DNA from 3 places in the Bradyrhizobium sp. BR 1432 genome. Region 3 is predicted to be linked to each of the others. Evidence: predicted binding sites of a transcription regulator. Region 3 holds the regulator's gene; each other region holds the start of a gene.
What was found. The regulator LexA, encoded in region 3, represses DNA repair genes until DNA is damaged. The targets are predictions, from matches to a motif close to TGTTCNNNNTGTGTTCNG.
Positions count from the first base shown of each region.

Region 1: the regulator LexA is predicted to act here: its motif matches at 2,738-2,755, upstream of ACSKB8_RS39320 (ImuA family protein).
Region 2: the regulator LexA is predicted to act here: its motif matches at 2,856-2,873, upstream of ruvC (crossover junction endodeoxyribonuclease RuvC).

Region 1 covers NZ_JBPUGF010000003.1:8,114,161-8,120,281, forward strand. The annotation lists gene ACSKB8_RS39310 (PHP domain-containing protein) at 1-399, opposite strand, end outside; gene ACSKB8_RS39315 (Y-family DNA polymerase) at 396-1,988, opposite strand; gene ACSKB8_RS39320 (ImuA family protein) at 1,885-2,673, opposite strand; gene ACSKB8_RS39325 (UdgX family uracil-DNA binding protein) at 2,839-4,233, shown strand; gene ACSKB8_RS39330 (inorganic phosphate transporter) at 4,332-5,960, shown strand.
Region 2 covers NZ_JBPUGF010000003.1:2,946,080-2,952,200, reverse strand. The annotation lists gene ACSKB8_RS14035 (DUF6869 domain-containing protein) at 105-254, opposite strand; gene ruvB (Holliday junction branch migration DNA helicase RuvB) at 494-1,528, opposite strand; gene ruvA (Holliday junction branch migration protein RuvA) at 1,684-2,301, opposite strand; gene ruvC (crossover junction endodeoxyribonuclease RuvC) at 2,298-2,825, opposite strand; gene ACSKB8_RS14015 (YebC/PmpR family DNA-binding transcriptional regulator) at 3,063-3,809, opposite strand; gene ACSKB8_RS14010 (methyl-accepting chemotaxis protein) at 4,033-5,772, shown strand; gene ACSKB8_RS14005 (methyl-accepting chemotaxis protein) at 5,960-6,121, shown strand, end outside.
Region 3 covers NZ_JBPUGF010000003.1:6,289,573-6,295,693, reverse strand. The annotation lists gene ACSKB8_RS30535 (alpha-hydroxy acid oxidase) at 161-1,294, shown strand; gene ACSKB8_RS30530 (HAD family hydrolase) at 1,309-1,932, shown strand; gene ACSKB8_RS30525 (hypothetical protein) at 2,092-2,298, shown strand; gene ACSKB8_RS30520 (molybdopterin molybdotransferase MoeA) at 2,523-3,734, shown strand; gene lexA (transcriptional repressor LexA) at 3,911-4,612, shown strand; gene ACSKB8_RS30510 (hypothetical protein) at 4,792-5,022, shown strand; gene ACSKB8_RS30505 (hypothetical protein) at 5,190-5,624, shown strand; gene ACSKB8_RS30500 (ComEC/Rec2 family competence protein) at 5,764-6,121, opposite strand, start outside.

The DNA of each region.
Region 1 (6,121 bases), 1.8 Mb from region 3:
CAGGAGCTGACCTTGCGAAAACGCGAGGAGATCGGCGAAGGTGAGACGGCATTCCCCCTTCTCGATCCGCGTGATGTCGTCGCCGCGCTTACCTTTGGTGAGAAGCTGGCACAGCCGGCCATAGGCCGCGCGGTCGCGCGGATAGACCAGAATATCCGGCGTGCCGTCGACGAAGACGATGCGCGCGCCGATCAGGAGCTTCGGCTTGTGCAGCACCTCGGCATTGTCGAGCTCCTTGTAGGCGCGCACCACGCCGGCGAGCGTGTTATGATCGGCGATGCCGATCGCGGGGATGCCGAGGATGCTGGCCTGATGCACATAGGCGCGCGGATCCGAGCCGCCGCGCAGGAAGGAAAAATTGGTGGTGATGCCAATCTCGGCATAGGCAGGCGTGTTCATGCGAAGAGACCGTGCACATACCAGCTGGGAGGAACGGGCTTGCCGTCGTCATCGAAGCACTCCCCCTCATAAAGACCGTCGCGAAAGATCCAGAAGCGCAGGCCTTCGGCATCCTCGATGCGGAAATAATCTCGCGTGAGCTGCTTGCCGTCCTGCCGCCACCATTCCATGGCGATGCGCTCGGGTCCCTCCACCCGCACCACCGCATGTAGCGCGCGGCGCCAGGTGAACTGATGTGGCGGACCGTCCGGCACGGTCGCGAACGGCACCTTGATCGGCTCCGGCTTGTCGAACAGCCGCAAGGGGCGCAGCGGCGGCTCGCTCTCGGCACGTGCCGGCCATTCGGCCTGCATGGCAGCGGCGAGATGATGCTGCGCCGGCGCGGCCAGCACCGCGCATTCAGGGATATGGGTATCCTGCGGCAGGTGCACGACGACACGCTTGCCGCCGATGCGCGCGGCAATGCGGTCGATCAGTGCGGCGAGCTCGTCATTGTCGTGGACATGAGCGTCGAGATCGCGCTGCTCCTGCACCACGATCTCGGTGCGGCTCGCCGACAGCCGCACCATGTCGAAGCCGAAGCCGGGATCGAGCGGATCAGCGAGTGCGTCGAGGCGCTCGCGAAACAACCGGTCGATGACCGCGCTTCGCGTCACAGGACGCCCGGTCTCGACCGTGATCGCGCGCACCACGCCGTCGGTGCGGAAAAAGGCAGCCTCCAGGCGCCGCGCGCCCTTGCCCTGCTTCTCCATGGACGCGATCAACGTGTCGGCGAGCCGCGACAGCGTCATCGCGATCATTGTGTCGGTCGCGATCGGCTCGGCAAAGCGCTTTTCCACGATGTAGTCGGGCAGCGGCTTGCGCGGGTTGATCGGCGCATCGCCCTGCCCCAGCGCATGCGCCAGCAGCGTGGAGAACCGCGCGCCGAACCGCGCCGTGATCTCGCTCGGCGTGCGCGAGGCGACATCGCCGATGGTCTTCAGCCCCGCGCGGCGCAGGCCGGTGGTGATGATCTCGCCTGCGCCGAGCGCGGATATCGGCAACCGGCTGATCGCCTCCGCCTCCTCGCCATCGGCCACGATGGTGCCCGTGGCCTGCCGCGTCAGCGTGCGCGCGCAGACCGAGGTGCCGGCGATCGCCGCGCTGACGGCAAACCCCTGCCGGGCCAATGCGCGGACCAACGTCCGCAACAACGCGGCCTCACCACCAAACAGATGCGCGCAGCCGGTGATGTCGAGGAACAGCCCGTGCGGCGGATCGAGCGCCACCAGCGGCGTGAAGCGGTCGCACCAGTCCGCGACATCGCTGAGCGTCTTCGCATCGGCCACGACATCGGCGTCGAACACACGCAGGTCCGGACACATCGCCCGCGCATTCGCCAGCGGCTGACCGATATACAGGCCGAGGCGCTCGGCGGCCTCGTCCAGCGCATGGATCACCAGCGCATTGTTGTCCTTGATGACGACGATGCTTGGATCATTGCTCTTATGCAGTCCGACGTTGCCAAAGAACCGCTGAATCCGGTCGATTGGCAGGCGCGGCAGCCACAGGCTGAGGACACGTCGACGGCTCACTGAACTGGCACTCATCACATTTCCATTCCATGATCCACCGGCCACATGGGCCATGACGATTGCGCAAGAGCTCGGCATCGAAGCGCGGCGCCCCCCAGGCACTCCACATCGGGCCCGGCGGTGAATGCGCCGCGCGCAGCATCCATCGTGTTTCCGCGGTCGAGGGCATCGGTTGCGCGGCCATGCGCAGCAAGAGCCCGGTGACGCCGGAAGATTGCGCGGCCAGCGTCAGCTTGCGGCTCGCCACGAGATCGAACTGCCTGATCTCGCCCCAGAGCTCGAGCACCACGGCCCCCAGCGCATCGCAGGCGAGCGCGTCGGCTGAGGTGCGTAGTGCGCTCTCGACATCGACGGCGCGCACCATCACCACGCGGCGCGGGTCGAGGCCGAGTTCGGCGAGCCCGCTCATCGACAGCGCGCCGGTTTCGAGCTCCGAAAAATCCTGCCGCACCCACAGCAGCGGTTTGCGTGCCGTCACGCGGCCCGCAAGCCCCATGACGAAGCCCGTCGCGGCCGTCCCCTGCCGGCCCTCGCAAAACACCTCATGGATCGCCGCGCGCGCGAGCCCGCCCTTCAGCGCGGTATCCGCCTCGCTGTGGCCGAGCGCGACGCGATCGCGATGATGCACGACCTCCGCCGTCTCGATGCGCTCGATTTGGCTGCGCAAGGTCGCAAGCGCGCTGATGCGTGCGCCGCTCATGCTCGCCGCTCCTTCAGAGATTGATGCCGTGGTCCTCAAAAGAAGAACCAACGGCTGGCTCATTTGTTCATGATATGTTCTAATATAAAGCTAACAGCGCCCCGCGAGTCAATCGAATTGGCGCTCAGTCGGATTCATGAGCAGAATCAAGAGGATTCAAGTGCCATGTACCTCATCACTCTCGACAGCCAGACCGATTTCGAGAGCTGGCGCAAAACCGCCCGCGCGCTCGCACTGCATCAGATCGCGCCGGCCGACGTGACCTGGAGCGTGCAGGGCCGCGCGAAAGAGGCGGTGCCGGCCGGTCTATGCGAAGCGCCAGGCCTTCCGCCGATCGAAACCGACGGCACCTTCAGCGTGCCGGCCAATTTCATCGAGCTCGCCCGCATCGCGGCCCTGCACCGCGACGGTGAACGCTTTGCACTGCTCTATCGCCTGCTGTGGCGGTTGCGGACCGACCACGATCTGCTCGAGACCAGAGCCGATCCGGACGTCGCGCAGGCGACAGCGATGGCCGTCAGCGTGCATCGCGACATGCAGCGGATGCGCGATGTCATTCGCTTCCGCGAGATCGGACGCGAGCACAACGCACATTACGCGGCCTGGTTCGTGCCGGAGCATCACATCGTCGAATTCACCGCCCCCTTCTTCGCGCGCCGTTACGCCGACATGCCCTGGTCGATCCTCACGCCCGACATTTGCGCCCATTGGGATGGCCACGCGATCTCATTCACCCCGGGCATCAGCCAGACGGAGATGCCCGCCCCCAACCGGTTGGAGGAAACCTGGCGCCGCCACTTTCCAGACCACCCGATCACGCCGGAAGCGCCGAAGAAGAGTCACAGGAACCTGTCGAAAGCCTCGATACTTGAACCGCTGCTCGCCGATGCCGAACGCTGGACCGGCGGGTGGATCACCCCGCGGCCGGAGGCTCCGATGAAACGCAAGCTAGCTGCCGATGATCTCGACGCGCTCCGTAAGGAGGCCGCGCATTGCCGCGCCTGTCATCTCTACAAGGATGCAACCCAGACCGTGTTCGGCGAAGGCCCGAAGTCCGCCAACATCATGCTGGTCGGCGAGCAGCCCGGCGACAAGGAAGACCTTGCCGGCCATCCCTTCGTCGGCCCGGCCGGCCAGATGCTCGACCGCGCACTGGAGGAGGCCGGCGTCGATCGCAAGAAGGTCTATGTCACCAACGCGGTCAAACACTTCAAATTCGTGCCACGCGGAAAGGTCCGCCTGCACCAGAAGCCGAATACGCCGGAGATCCGGGCGTGCCGGCAATGGTATGAGCGGGAAGTTTCGGCAATCCAACCCGATCTCATCGTGGCGATGGGCGCCACTGCCGCGCAAAGCGTGTTCGGCAAGATCACGCCCATTGGCAAAAACCGAGGCCGGCTGATCGACCTACCCGACGGGCGCAAGGCTTTGGTGACGGTGCATCCGTCTTATCTGCTGCGGCTGCCCGATCCGGAAACCAAGGTGCTGGAATATCAGCGCTTTGTCGACGATTTGAAGATCGCGGCCGGCTTGCAGAAGAAGGCTGCACGGGCTGCCTAATACTGGCAGCAAAAACGGCCTTCACGCCTTAGTTGTCATCCGGCCTTCAAATCCATCGCGGACAATACCCTTACTTGAAAGTTAAGGGGCGTCCAGACATGACCGATGTTGCATTTGACCGCGCGGTAACAGATCCCGCGCCCGTCCAGCCGGCCTCGCGGCCAAATCTCGACAAGGGCTTCAATCCGCTGACGTTGATCCTGTTCTTCGGCATCCTCGCCGCCGGCCTGCTGTTCGTCGCTTACAGCATCTATGTCGACATCAACGCGACCGGCACGCGGGTGACGACCTACCTGCCCTACATCCTCCTGTTCGTCGCGCTCCTGATCGCGCTCGGCTTCGAATTCGTCAACGGCTTCCACGACACCGCCAATGCGGTGGCGACCGTGATCTATACCCATTCGCTGCCAGCCGAAGTCGCGGTGATGTGGTCGGGCTTCTTCAACTTCCTCGGCGTGCTCTTGTCCTCCGGCGCGGTCGCGTTCGGCATCGTCTCGCTGCTGCCGGTCGAGCTGATCCTCCAGGTCGGCTCCAGCGCCGGCTTCGCCATGGTGTTCGCGCTTCTGATCGCCGCGATCCTGTGGAATCTCGGCACCTGGTTCTTCGGCCTGCCGGCCTCCTCCTCGCACACGCTGATCGGCTCGATCATCGGCGTCGGCGTCGCCAACGCCGTCATGCGCGGCCGCGACGGCACCTCGGGCGTGGATTGGAGCAAGGCGACCGAGATCGGCTACGCGCTGCTGTTGTCGCCGCTGTTCGGATTCATCTGCGCCGCCGTGCTGTTGCTGCTGCTCAAGTTCATCGTGCGCAACCCGGCGCTTTATGCCGCGCCCGAAGGCAACAAGGCGCCGCCGCTGTGGATCCGCGGCCTGCTGATCGCAACCTGCACCGGCGTCAGCTTCGCGCACGGCTCGAACGACGGCCAAAAGGGCATGGGCCTGATCATGCTGATCCTGATCGGCACCGTGCCGACGGCTTACGCTCTCAACCGCGCGCTGCCGGAATCCCAGGTCGCCCAGTTCCAGAAGACCTCCGAGGCCGCCTCCAAGGTGATCTCGGCCAAAGGCGCGGGCCACAGCATCATCGGCGATCCTCGTCCGGCGGTGACGCAGTACATCGCCCTGCACGAGCTCAACGACGGTACCTATCCCTCGCTCGCCGTGCTGGTGAAGGACGTCGGCGATCAGGTTGCCCGATACGGCACGCTGAGCAAGGTACCCGCCGAAGCCGTCGGCAACACCCGCAACGACATGTACCTGACGTCGGAAGCGATCCGTTTCCTGATGAAGGACAAGGCGAACGATCTCAACAAGGATGAGATCGCGGTGCTCAACACCTACAAGGGCTCGCTCGATGCCGCCACGAAGTTCATCCCGAACTGGGTGAAGATCGCGGTCGCCATCGCGCTCGGCCTCGGCACCATGATCGGCTGGAAGCGCATCGTCATCACCGTGGGCGAGAAGATCGGCAAGAGCCATCTCACCTACGCGCAGGGCGCCTCGGCCGAGCTCGTGGCTGCCGCCACGATCGGTGCCGCCGACGTGTTCGGCCTGCCGGTCTCGACCACCCACGTGCTGTCGTCCGGCGTCGCCGGTACCATGGCGGCGAACGGTTCGGGCCTGCAATGGTCGACGATCCGCAACCTGCTGATGGCCTGGGTGCTGACCCTGCCCTGCGCGATCATGCTGTCGGCCACGCTCTACGTGATCTTCTCGCGGATGTTCTAAACTTCTTTCCCTCTCCCCGTTCTTACGGGGAGAGGGTTAGGGTGAGGGGCTGCATCCACAATCACGGAGAGGGATGGACTCGCGGAGAGTCCCCTCACCCGATCGCTTACGCGATCGACCTCTCCCCGCATCCGCCTTCGCCGAGGCTTCGGCGGACAAGA
Region 2 (6,121 bases), 3.3 Mb from region 3:
GACGCTCGATGGTGATGCTGCTTCTCGATGCGACCCGATTGAAGCGGAATTGGGGTGCGTTCATGCAGACCGTCTGCATCCTGGTGCAAACGCCTGCACAGAAATTACCAGCGGCTCTCGCCAATCAGCGCATCCAGCCGCGTCCTCACATCGCCGGGCGCGCGGTAGTACCAGACGCCGCCGAGCAGATCGCGAAAACGTTCATTGACACGCGCCTCACGCTCGATGCGGCCGATCGTCCCCGCGCTGATCACGTCTTCGAGGGGACCCCACGGCCAGCAGGGATAGCAGCACCGGATTGGCTTCGATCTTCAAGATCTCCAGGATGAGCTCGACCTGATCGCGGCGCGGCCGCGATGACCTCGAGCAATCCGGTGTCGTTCGTCGGCTCCATTTCTTCCCACTCCAATCCGTGTGCGTGAGCGGCGATGCCGTTCGCCGCGCGTTCGGATTAGTGATGGGATTGAACCGGAGGGTTCACCGTCTCAGGCAATCAGTCGTCTTCGGACTGGTCGGTGCCGAACAGGCCAAATTGTGCCGCATCGCGCGAGGGCTCGGCGAGACCGAGATGGCGGAAGGCGTGCGAGGTGAGCAGACGGCCGCGCGGCGTGCGCTGGAGATAGCCGCACTGGATCAGATAGGGCTCGATGATGTCCTCGATCGCGTCGCGCGGCTCGGACAATGCGGCGGCCATGGTCTCGACACCGACCGGCCCGCCGCCATAGTTAAGCGCGATGGTCGTGAGATAGCGGCGATCCATGGCATCGAGGCCCGCGGCGTCGACTTCGAGCGCGCTGAGCGCGTGGTCGGCAATCTTGCGGTCGATCTTGTCGGCATCGGCGGCCGAAGCGAAATCGCGCACCCGGCGGAGCAGCCGCCCTGCGATACGCGGCGTGCCGCGGGCGCGGCGCGCGATCTCGTTGGCGCCGTCCGCGCTCATGCCGACATTGAGCACGCGCGCGCCGCGGCTGACGATGCTCTCGAGTTCTTCAATGGTGTAGAAATTGAGCCGGACCGGAATGCCGAAGCGGTCGCGCAGCGGATTCGTCAGCAGGCCCGCGCGCGTGGTGGCGCCGACGAGCGTGAATTTCGACAGCTCGATCTTCACCGAGCGCGCCGCGGGCCCTTCGCCGATGATGAGGTCGAGCTGAAAGTCCTCCATCGCGGGATAGAGCACTTCCTCCACCGCGGGGCTCAGACGATGAATCTCGTCGATGAAGAGCACGTCGCGCTCTTCGAGATTGGTGAGCAGCGCAGCGAGATCGCCGGCCTTGGCGATCACGGGACCCGACGTGGCGCGAAAGCCGACGCCGAGCTCCTTGGCCACGATCTGCGCCAGCGTGGTCTTGCCGAGGCCGGGCGGCCCGACGAACAGCACGTGATCCAGCGCCTCGCCGCGCTTGCGCGCCGCTTCAATGAAGATCGAGAGATTCTTGCGCGCCTGCTGCTGGCCGACGAAGTCGGACAGCGACTGCGGCCGCAGCGCGGTGTCGCCGACATCATCGCTGCGGCGCTCGGGCGAGACCATGCGGTTGGCCTTGGGGTCGCTCACTCAGCGAACTCCATCAGATCGTAGGGTGGGCAAAGGCGCCCTTCGCGCCGTGCCCACCATGTTTCCAATCGCTCCAAAGGTGGTGGGCACGCTGCGCTTTGCCCACCCTACGAGACTAACCATTGACGCGCTCACTTCGCGAGCTCCTTCAGGCCGAGGCGAATGAGCTGCGCCGTCTCAGCGCCTTCACCGGCACTGCGCGACGCGGACGCAATCGCCGCAGCCGCCTGCGGCTGGCCGTAGCCGAGATTGACCAGCGCCGAGATCGCATCCGCCACGGGGCGCGGCGCGCGCTGGTCGTCGACGGCGCCGGCGAGATGCACGACGGCTGGATCGACATTGGCAAAGGCCGGCGCCTTGTCCTTCAACTCGGTGACGATGCGCTCGGCGACCTTGGGGCCAACGCCCGGCGTGCGGGATACGGCGGCCTTATCGCGCAGCGCAATGGCATTGGCGAGGTCGGCTGGCGCCAGCGTGCCGAGCACAGCCAGCGAGACCTTGGCGCCGACGCCCTGCACGGTCTGAAGCAGGCGAAACCATTCGCGCTCCTGGTCGGTGCGGAAGCCGAACAGTTTGATCTGATCTTCGCGGACATAGGTCTCGATCGACAGCACGGCCGCTTCGCCCGGCGACGGCAGATGCTGCAGCGTGCGCGACGAGCAATGCACCTGATAGCCTACGCCGCCGACGTCGAGGATGACGAAATCCTCGCCGTAGGAATCGATCAGGCCCTTGAGCTTGCCGATCATATCCCCACCACTTTCAGCCTGAGCGCGGTGCTCTGGCGGTGATGGGCGTGGGTGATGGCGATGGCGAGTGCGTCGGCGGCGTCCGCTGACGGCGGCTCGGCTTTGGGCAGCAAAATCTTCAGCATCATCGCGATCTGTTGCTTGTCGGCGTGACCGGCGCCGACCACCGTCTTCTTGACCTGGTTCGGCGCATATTCGGCGACACTGATGCCGAACATCGCGGGCGCCAGCATGGCAACGCCGCGGGCCTGGCCGAGCTTCAGCGTCGCAACGCCGTCCTTATTCACAAAAGTCTGCTCGACCGCGGCCTCCATCGGCTTGTGATCGGACAGAACGGAAGCGAGCCCCTCATGAATCGCGAGCAGACGGCTCGACAGCGACAAATCGTCCGGCGGTTCCACCGAACCGCAGGCGACATAAATCAGGCGATTGCCTTCAGCCTCGATCACGCCCCAACCGGTGCGGCGCAGGCCGGGGTCGATGCCGATGATGCGAACGGGGCCACGAATCGGAAGCGCAGTCATGCGCCAGTGATAGCGGCTGGCTGCTGGAAGCGAAACAGAAACAGAACGGAAGTAACAGGGGAAGTGGGGTGTGGTGATGGTCGGAAGGTGGCCCGCCCTGCATTCCGTCGTCATACCCCGCGAAAGCGGGGTATCCAGTACGCCGCAGCTTCTCCGTATCCTTCGAACGTCTCTGGAATACTGGGCGCCCGGTCAAGCCGGGCGACGACAGCGGAGCACGGGGCAGACGAACGGCCCCTACCCGCCCATCTTCGCCATCAGCGCGTCCGACACCTCGAAATTGGCGTAGACGTTCTGGACGTCGTCGTGCTCGTTCAGCAGGTCCATCAGCTTCAAGAGCTTCTCGCCGGTCTCATCGTCGACCGCGACCGTGTTCTGCGGCTTCCAGATCAGCGCTGCCTTGCGCGGCTCGCCGAACTTGGCTTCCAGCGCCTTGGCGACGTCGCGGTAGCCTTCGGTCGAGGCGTAGATCTCGTGGCCGCTCTCGCTCGAGATCACGTCGTCGGCGCCGGCCTCGATCGCGGCGTCCAGCACGGCGTCGTCGGAGGCGACGCTGCGGTCGTACTCGATGATTCCGGTGCGGTCGAACATGAACGAGACCGAGCCGGTTTCGCCGAGATTGCCGCCGGACTTGGTGAAGAAGGAGCGGATGTCGGAAGCGGCGCGGTTGCGGTTGTCAGTCAGCGCCTCGACGATGACGGCGACGCCACCGGGGCCGTAGCCCTCGTAGCGGATTTCGTCATAGTTCTCGCCATCGCTGCCGAGCGCCTTCTTGATGGCGCGCTCGATATTGTCCTTCGGCATGTTCTCCTGGCGCGCGGCGATCACGGCGGCGCGCAGGCGCGGGTTCATGGCGGGGTCAGGGGTGCCGAGCTTGGCCGCGACGGTGATTTCCCGCGCCAGCTTGCCGAACAGCTTCGACTTCTGGGCATCCTGCCGCCCCTTGCGGTGCATGATGTTCTTGAATTGGGAATGTCCGGCCATGCGTGGTCTCTTGAATGGTCTTTGGAATCGTTCGCCGATGGGGTGGGAAGCGCGGCGTTATAGGCCGCCAACCCGCCGGAATCAAAGGGCTCTGGTACTTTAAGGTAGCACTGTAGAGGTAGCCACCGTAATGGTCCGTGCCTAGAGGTCGGGCATCGTTAACCCTGATTTCATTTCGGCCTGCGAAAATAGCGTCCGCCCGTTCCCCGACAAGAGAGACGTGATGGCGTTCGGACTATTTCGGAAGCGTCTGCCGGAGATGGCTGCGCCCGCGGCAGCCCCGCAGCCGGTGGCCAATTTCGAGCCCGCCCCCGCCACGGACGGCGATTCCGCCAGGGAGATCCTGGAATTGCTGGAACTCGAGCTGGGCGCCATGATCCGCCAGCTCGAGCGCGCCGCCAATTCGGTGGCCGGCGGCGCCGAGGCGACCGCCGCAACCCTTGCCGCCATTCGCGACCGCACCGACGCCCTGACCGGCCGCACCAACGCGGCGCAATCGACCGCCTCCACCTTCGCCCATGCCGCCGACAAGTTCACGCAGTCCGCGCTGGGAATCGGGGCACAGGTCCGCGAGGCCGGCAAGCTCGCCGACGAGGCCAGCGCCGCGGCGCAGGAAGCCCGCGCCAACGTCGACCGCTTGCGCGAATCCTCCGCCGCCATCGGCAATGTCGTCAATCTGATCGCGCAGATCGCGCGGCAGACGACGCTGCTCGCGCTCAACTCGACCATCGAAGCCGCCCGTGCCGGCGCTGCGGGCAAGGGCTTCGCGGTCGTCGCCACCGAGGTCAAGGCCCTCGCGGTGCAGACTCAGAGCGCGACCGAAGAGATCACCCGGAAGATCGACGCGCTCCAGCGCGACGCCGCCGGCTCCGCGGATGCGGTGCATCGCATCTCGCAGGCGATCGAGGCGATCCGCCCGGTGTTCGCGACCGTCAACGGCGCGGTCGCCGAGCAGAACGCCACCACCAGCGAAGTCTCCGGCAATGCGACAAGCGCGTCGGAATTCATCGTCTCGGTCGGCGAGAGCGCGGCCGAGATCGATGCCGCGACCAAGGCGGCCGAGACCCATGGCGAGAACGTCGCCAGCGCCGGACGCGCCGTCACCACTTTCGCGCAGAAGCTGAAATCGCGCTGCGCCGTGCTGCTCCGCCAGAGCGAGCACGACGACCGCCGCAAGACCGAGCGCTTGCCCTGCCATCTCAAGTTCGAAACCGCGCGCGGCGTGATGCCGGTCTATGAAATCGCGATGGACGGCGTGCTGATCGGCAGCGCAGACGCAGGCCGGCTTGCGCCACAAGCGCTGATCGAAGGCATCCTCGAACACGTCGGCGCCTGCCGCCTGCGCGTGGTCGAGCAATCCAAGGCCGGCGCCCGCGCGCAATTCGTCAATCCCAATACCGAGCTCCGCGAGAAGATCGAAGACAGGTTGTGGTCGATCCATGAGGAGAACACGGAGTTCGTCACCCGCGCCATGGAAGCCGGCAACACGCTGACCAGGATATTCGAGCAGGCGGTCGCGCGCGGCGAGGTCAGGATCGACGACCTCTTCGACACCGATTATGTGGAAATTGCCGCGACCAATCCGCAGCAATATCGCACGAAGTATCTCGACTGGGCGGACCGGGCGCTGCCGCCGTTCCAGGAAGCCTTTCTGGCGAAGGAGCCGCGCATGGCGTTCTGCGCCATGGTCGACCGCAACGGCTTCCTGCCGGTACACAACAAGATCTATTCGCATCCGCAGCAGCCGGGCGATGTCGCCTGGAACACGGCCAACAGCCGCAACCGGCGGATATTCAACGATCCGGCCGGATTGGCCGCGGCGCGCAACCTGCGCTCGTACCTGGTCCAGAGCTATGCACGCGACATGGGCAACGGGAACACGGTGATGATGCGGGAGATCGACGTCCCGATCCGCGTGCAGGGCCGGCACTCGGGTGGATTCCGCACTGCTTACAAGCTCTAGGGCGTGATCGGAAAAGTTGTGCAGCCGTCTTTCTACAAGACCATGCTCCAACCAAAGAATTAAGGCGAATTGGCCCTCGTGCACGCTCAGGCAAGACGGCGGCGGCGAATCATCCCTTAAAGTCATCATTGGAATGGGAATGCCGCCGCGAGCCGGCGAACGGCTCTGACTGGAGGATTCATCGAACATGTCCGTCGCACAAGTTGCAGTCATGGACACCGGCTCCAACCGGACGCTGGCCGAACGGCTGATCGACCAGCTCGCCGATCGCATCGGCGGCCTCGGCGTGGAGCTCGCCGACATCGCCGGTAATGTCCAGGAAGTCGCAAACCGCGTCGCGAACCAGTCG
Region 3 (6,121 bases):
GCCGCGGCTTAAACTTTTGGCAACGTTCCGAAACCATTTTGCGCAAAGCGGACATCGGTCGGCCGCCCACGCCTCGCAGTTATGCGATTTTAGGATGGTTTTGCAGGGTCAGACGCGATAGGCGATGGCGATAAGACTTCAAATTCTCGGGAGGACAACAATGAACGACGCGCCCCGCATCCGGCCGGAAAGGAACGTCGAACTCGGCGCCAGCAACGAGCCGTTCCAGAACCTGCACGAATTCATCCGGAAAGCGCGCGCCAACCTCAACCAGAATGCCTGGGACTACATCGTCGGCGCTGCCGAGACCGAGACCACGATGCGCCGGAACCGGATGGCGCTGGACGAGATCGCCTTCCGCCCCCGCGTGCTGCGCGATGTTCGCAAAGTCGACGGCTCGGTCGAGCAGCTCGGCCGCAGGATGCGGCTGCCGGTGGTGCTCGCCCCCGTCGGTGCGCTGGAGATATTCGATCCCGACGGTGCGGCAAGCGTGGCGCGTGCCGCTGGCACCTTCGGTGCGGCGCACATGTTGAGCTCGGTGTCCGAGCCCGGCCTGGAAAAGACTGCCGAGGCCGCGCCCGACGCGCTGCGGCTCTATCAGCTCTATGTCCGCGGCGACGATGCCTTCGTCGCGGATGTTGTCAGCCGCTCCGAGAAGAACGGCTATGCCGCATTCTGCCTGACCGTCGACACCGCCCATTACAGCCGTCGCGAACGTGACATCGCCAAGCGCTACGTTCGCGAAAGCCGCCTGCGCGCGACCGGCGGTGACTACCAGAAGGGTCTGGAATGGCGGACCGTGAAGATGATCAAGGACAAATTCAGGATCCCGCTGATCCTGAAGGGCATTGCCACCGCCGAGGACGCACAGATCGCGATCGATCATGGTGTCGAGTGGATCTACGTCTCCAACCATGGCGGCCGTCAGCTCGATCATGGCCGCGGCGCCATGCATGTGCTGCCTGAAATCGTCGAGGCCGTGAAGGGTCGCGCCAAGATCATGGTCGATGGCGGCTTCTGCCGCGGCACCGACATCGTCAAGGCGATCGCGGCGGGCGCCGACATCGTCGGCATTGGCCGGCTGCAATGCTGGGCGCTGGCGGCGGCCGGCGAAGCCGGCGTGATGCGAATGCTGGAACTGCTGGAGGATGAAGTGCTGCGCTGCCTCGGCCTCTTGGGTGCCACCTCGTTCGCCGAGGTCGACAAGTCCTGCCTGCATCAGGCGACCGCAACGAATGCGCCGAGCGTATTCAGCGCGTTCCCGCTGTTCGACCACGACCCCTATCGATACTGAAGTGAAAGGACACGATGACCTCGCTCTCTCCCGGCAGCGCCGATGCGCTCCTGTTCGATCTCGGACGCGTGGTGCTCGACATCGACTTCTCCAAGGCGATCGCCTGCTGGGCGGGACATGCCGGCTGCCAGCCCGAGGCCATCGTCGCGCGCTATGTGCGTGACGAGGCCTACCGGCTGCACGAGGTCGGCAAGATCAGCGACGAGGACTATTTCCAATCGCTGCGTTCATCGCTCGGGATCGGCATTTCCGATGCGCAGTTTCTGGAGGGATGGAACGCGATCTTCGCCGGCGAGATGCCTGACATCGCCGAGCTCTTGCCGCGCGCTGCAAAGCAGATGCCGCTCTATGTCTTCTCCAACACCAACCGGCCGCATGTCGACTATTTCTCGAAGGAATATGCCGGCGTGCTCGGGCATTTCCGCGAGCTCTATTTGTCGTCCAGCATCGGCCTGCGCAAACCGGATGCGGAGGCGTTCGACCATGTCGTGAGGGCGATCGGCGTGCCGGCCAGCCGAATCGTGTTCTTCGACGACCTTGCCGAGAACGTCGAAGGGGCGCGGGCGCGCGGATTGACCGCGGTGCATGTCACATCGCCCGGCGATGTCGGCAACGCCTTGCGAGCGTTGGGAATTTGACTGCCGCCCCCGGCCGGATCTGGTTGGGTTCCGAGGACCAAATCTGCTTGGGATGCGGAACCAAATCACTTTGTGCATTTTTGTACAAAGTTCCGGGAACGGAAATACTTCCTCCGGACTCTATCGAATCCGTTGGGACTTCTACATCGGACTATTCTCGTGCTGGGCAAAGCCTACCTCACAAAGCAAGCTTCTCTGCTGCTCGAATTCGCCAGAACCACCTCGGATTCGCGCCTCTCCGCCAAGCTCATCAGCAAGGCCGCCGACCTGAAATCACAGGCCGATCCGCTGCCGGATAAGGATCAGGGCCCCAAAGCTCCGGACGTGACGCCTGGCGTCAGTTCGGGCGAACAGACGCAGAGTTGATCGCGATGCTGGCCGTGGCTCTGGTCATTCTCGTCCTAGCCATGGCCACCCTGGTACCAATCTGCCTCGTCCTGGAGATCATGTCGCGCCGGGCCTGACGTCGCCTTCGTTGCCTATGAATGCGTCGTCGGGATGATCATCCCGCTCGGCTGCTCTTTTGCCTCTGCGCTCGCGCTCGGCTAGAAGGCTTCCTGCCAATTCGTCCGCGAGCAGGAGTTTTCGCCGTGGCTCTCATGCCGGTTTCCGATGCGCTTGCCGCCGTGCTTGCCGGCGCGGAGCCTCTGGCCGAGGAAATGGTTGCTCTCGACGCAGCCTTCCACCGTGTGCTCGCCCGCGACGTGGCGGCGCTGCGCACGCAGCCGCCTGAAGCAATGTCCGCGATGGATGGTTATGCCGTGCGCGCGGCCGACGCGGGGGCGATCGATTCCCAGCTGACGGTGATTGGCGAGGTAGCCGCGGGGCGTCCGTTCGCGGGAACGGTCGGCGCCGGCGAAGCCGTGCGGATCTTCACCGGCGGCGTCGTTCCCAACGGTGCCGACGCCGTCGTGATCCAGGAGGATACGGTCGCGGACGGCAAGCGCATCACGATCAAGGAAGCCGCGATTCCCGGCCGGCACATCCGCCCCGCAGGCGTCGACTTCTCCGAAGGCGCCGTGCTCCTGCGCAAGGGAACCCGCCTCACCGAGCGCGACCTCGCGCTCGCCGCCGCCATGAATTACCCCCAGCTTGCCGTCTGCCGCCGTCCGAAGGTCGCGATCCTCGCCACCGGCAACGAACTGGTGATGCCGGGCACCACGCCCGGCCGCGGCCAGATCGTCTATTCCAACGGCTATGCCCTGCACGCGCTCGCCCGCAGCGAGGGGGCTGACACCATCGACCTCGGCATTGCCGCCGACACGCTGGAGGCCACCACCGCCGGCATCCGCCGCGCCCGCGAGAGCGGCGCCGACATCCTGGTCACGACCGGCGGTGCATCGGTCGGCGACCACGATCTTGTCCAGCAGGCGCTGAGGGACGAAGGTATCTCGATGGCGTTCTGGAAGATTGCGATGCGCCCGGGCAAGCCGATGATGCATGGACGGCTCGGCGCGATGCGCGTGATCGGCCTGCCGGGTAATCCCGTCTCGTCCTATGTGTGCGCCTTCCTGTTCATGGTCCCGCTGATTCGTGCGGTGTCGGGTCGATCCGTGATTCATCACCGCCATGAGCGCGCCGTGCTCGGCCGCGATGTGGGCGCAAACGATATGCGCGCGGATTATCTTCGCGCACGTCTGGAACAGCGCGACGACGGCACGCTGGTGGCCGTTCCCGTCAATCACCAGGATTCCTCGCTGCTTGCGAATCTCGCTGCGGCGCAGGCACTTCTCGTGCGCGCACCGTTCGCGCCGAAAGCCGGAGCCGGCTCGCCTTGCGAGGTGCTGCGCCTGCCCGTCTGAGCGCACCACCACACGTGTTCCGCGAACTTTGTCGCGTTCACGGTAAATTAAGCAGTTGCGGAACACATATCGAACATATAGTGTCCGTTCATGATTTGTTTCGAGGATGTAGCGGTTCGCCGCTCCAATTCAGCGTCTCGGAATCGAACGACATCGACCGGGGGACTTTGGTCGAGATGTTAACGCGCAAACAATACGAGCTTCTGCGGTTCATCAGCGAACGTCTGAAGGAAAGCGGCGTGCCGCCCTCCTTCGACGAGATGAAGGATGCGCTCGACCTGCGCTCGAAATCGGGCATCCATCGCCTGATCACCGCGCTGGAGGAGCGCGGCTTCATCCGCCGCCTGCCCAACCGCGCTCGCGCCATCGAGGTGATCAAGCTGCCTGAGCTCCAGGCCGCCGCCGGCAACCGCCGCGGCTTCACGCCAAGCGTCATCGAGGGCAATCTCGGCAAGGTGCGCGCGAGCTCCAGTCCGCCCGCCGACGAGGGCGAGCGTCCCGTTGCGGTGCCCGTGATGGGTCGCATCGCAGCCGGTACGCCGATCGAAGCGTTGCAGACCCGCAGTCACACCATCAGCGTGCCGCCCGACATGCTCGGCTCGGGCGAACACTATGCGCTCGAAGTGCGCGGCGATTCGATGGTCGAGGCCGGCATCCTCGACGGCGACATGGCGCTGATCCAGCGCAACGAGAGCGCCGATACCGGCGACATCGTGGTGGCGCTGATCGACGACGAGGAAGCGACGCTCAAGCGCTTCCGCCGCCGCGGCGCCTCGATCGCGCTCGAACCCGCCAACGCCGCCTACGAGGTGCGCATCCTGCCGCCGAACCGGGTGAAGATTCAGGGCAAGCTGATCGGGCTGTACCGCAAGTACTGAGACGACCCAGCGGTCATTCGATATCAATGATTCCGATTGGAGCGGACGGATTGTCCGCTCCAGCTGGATAGTCTTTCTGATCTTGGGCAGATTATCTGGCCCCTCTCCCAGCGCTATGTCCTCGACATGCCGCCCGAAGCACTCATCGCTTTGCGGCTCAAGAGATCGAGGAGACAACGATGCGCAAGATCGTTTTGAGCGCGTTCGCCAGTATGCTGATCGCTGCATCGGCAGCGCAAGCATTCGCAGCACAATCGCAGCACCATCCCCGCAAGTCGGCGCACGCAACAACGACCGAGCAATTGCGTAGCGCCCGAAATGCCGTCGCGCGACAACCACAGCCGAGTTGGCCATATTCCGATGGTCGGCGCCCGCAGGCCGCTGACGCTCGCATCCGCCAAATGCACTAAAGCGAACTTTGTTCCTATCGGATTCGGGAAAGATAATGTGATCGCATCCTGCTGACGCCAGCCGCAGATTCGCCCACAACCAAGCAGAACGTTACGTGCTTCCACTCTGATAGAGGCTTGCGCCTCCGAAAGAGGCGCGGGTTGCTATCTTCGAATAGGAGCACCCGATGTGTGACTACAGTCTGCATGCCGTTGCATCGCGCCCCGCCGAAGTCGGCGAGACGATCGTGTCGACAACGTTCCGCGGCACCTCGACGCGCGGTTTTGCTTCCGCGGCCGACCCGACCGTGGCCGTCTGCCTGCTGCCGGGAACGGAGCTCGCCTTCGCCGACAACGTCCGTTACGACAATCGTTGGATCTGGACGCGCACGATCAACTCCCGCGTCGGCAAGTTCGGCAAGATCGATCCGCACGTTCCCGATCGCCATCATGACGCGATCGAATTCCCCGACGGCAAATACGTGCTGGTGACGCAGCTCGTCGAAGGCCAGCGCGCAACCGTGCTGCAACTGCCGGTGACGCAGCCGGTCGGCGAGCGCGAGCACAAGCCGCAGATCGATGCCGACAGCCGGCCGACGATCACGCGTCTGCCGATCGGCTGAGCCGTCCCTGGCCACCAGGTCGGGCCAGGATTGAAAATGCCATCGCCGGCCGAGGCCGGCGAGATGGTATGATTTATGTTCTGCGAAAGTCCGGTTGGACCCGGACCAAGTCCTCGCATTTGTTCTTAATCGTCTGGCCTTAATCGTCGGCCTGCAAGTCGGTCTCCGCCGGAGTCGCGTCCCGGTTGCGGGCCGTAGCCGCCTTCGGCGCAAGGCTCCCGTCGAAATCACCCTCGCCGGCGCCGGCCGGGAGCCAAGGGCGGCTTGTGCCTCTCGCTCTCACAGCTTGAACTGCAAAACCGTCACCACGCTGCGTCAACGCCAGCGCGCCTTGACTGGTGAGACGCTGCCGATCGACCACCATCGCCGCACAATCCGGCGGCGCGGGCCGCCGCGTCACCACCAGCGCGGCGCGGCTGCAATCATCAGCCAGCGCGTCGATCCGCAAGGAAAGCGCAACCAGCCGCCCGTCGTCGAGCGGCGTCACGCAGCCCGCC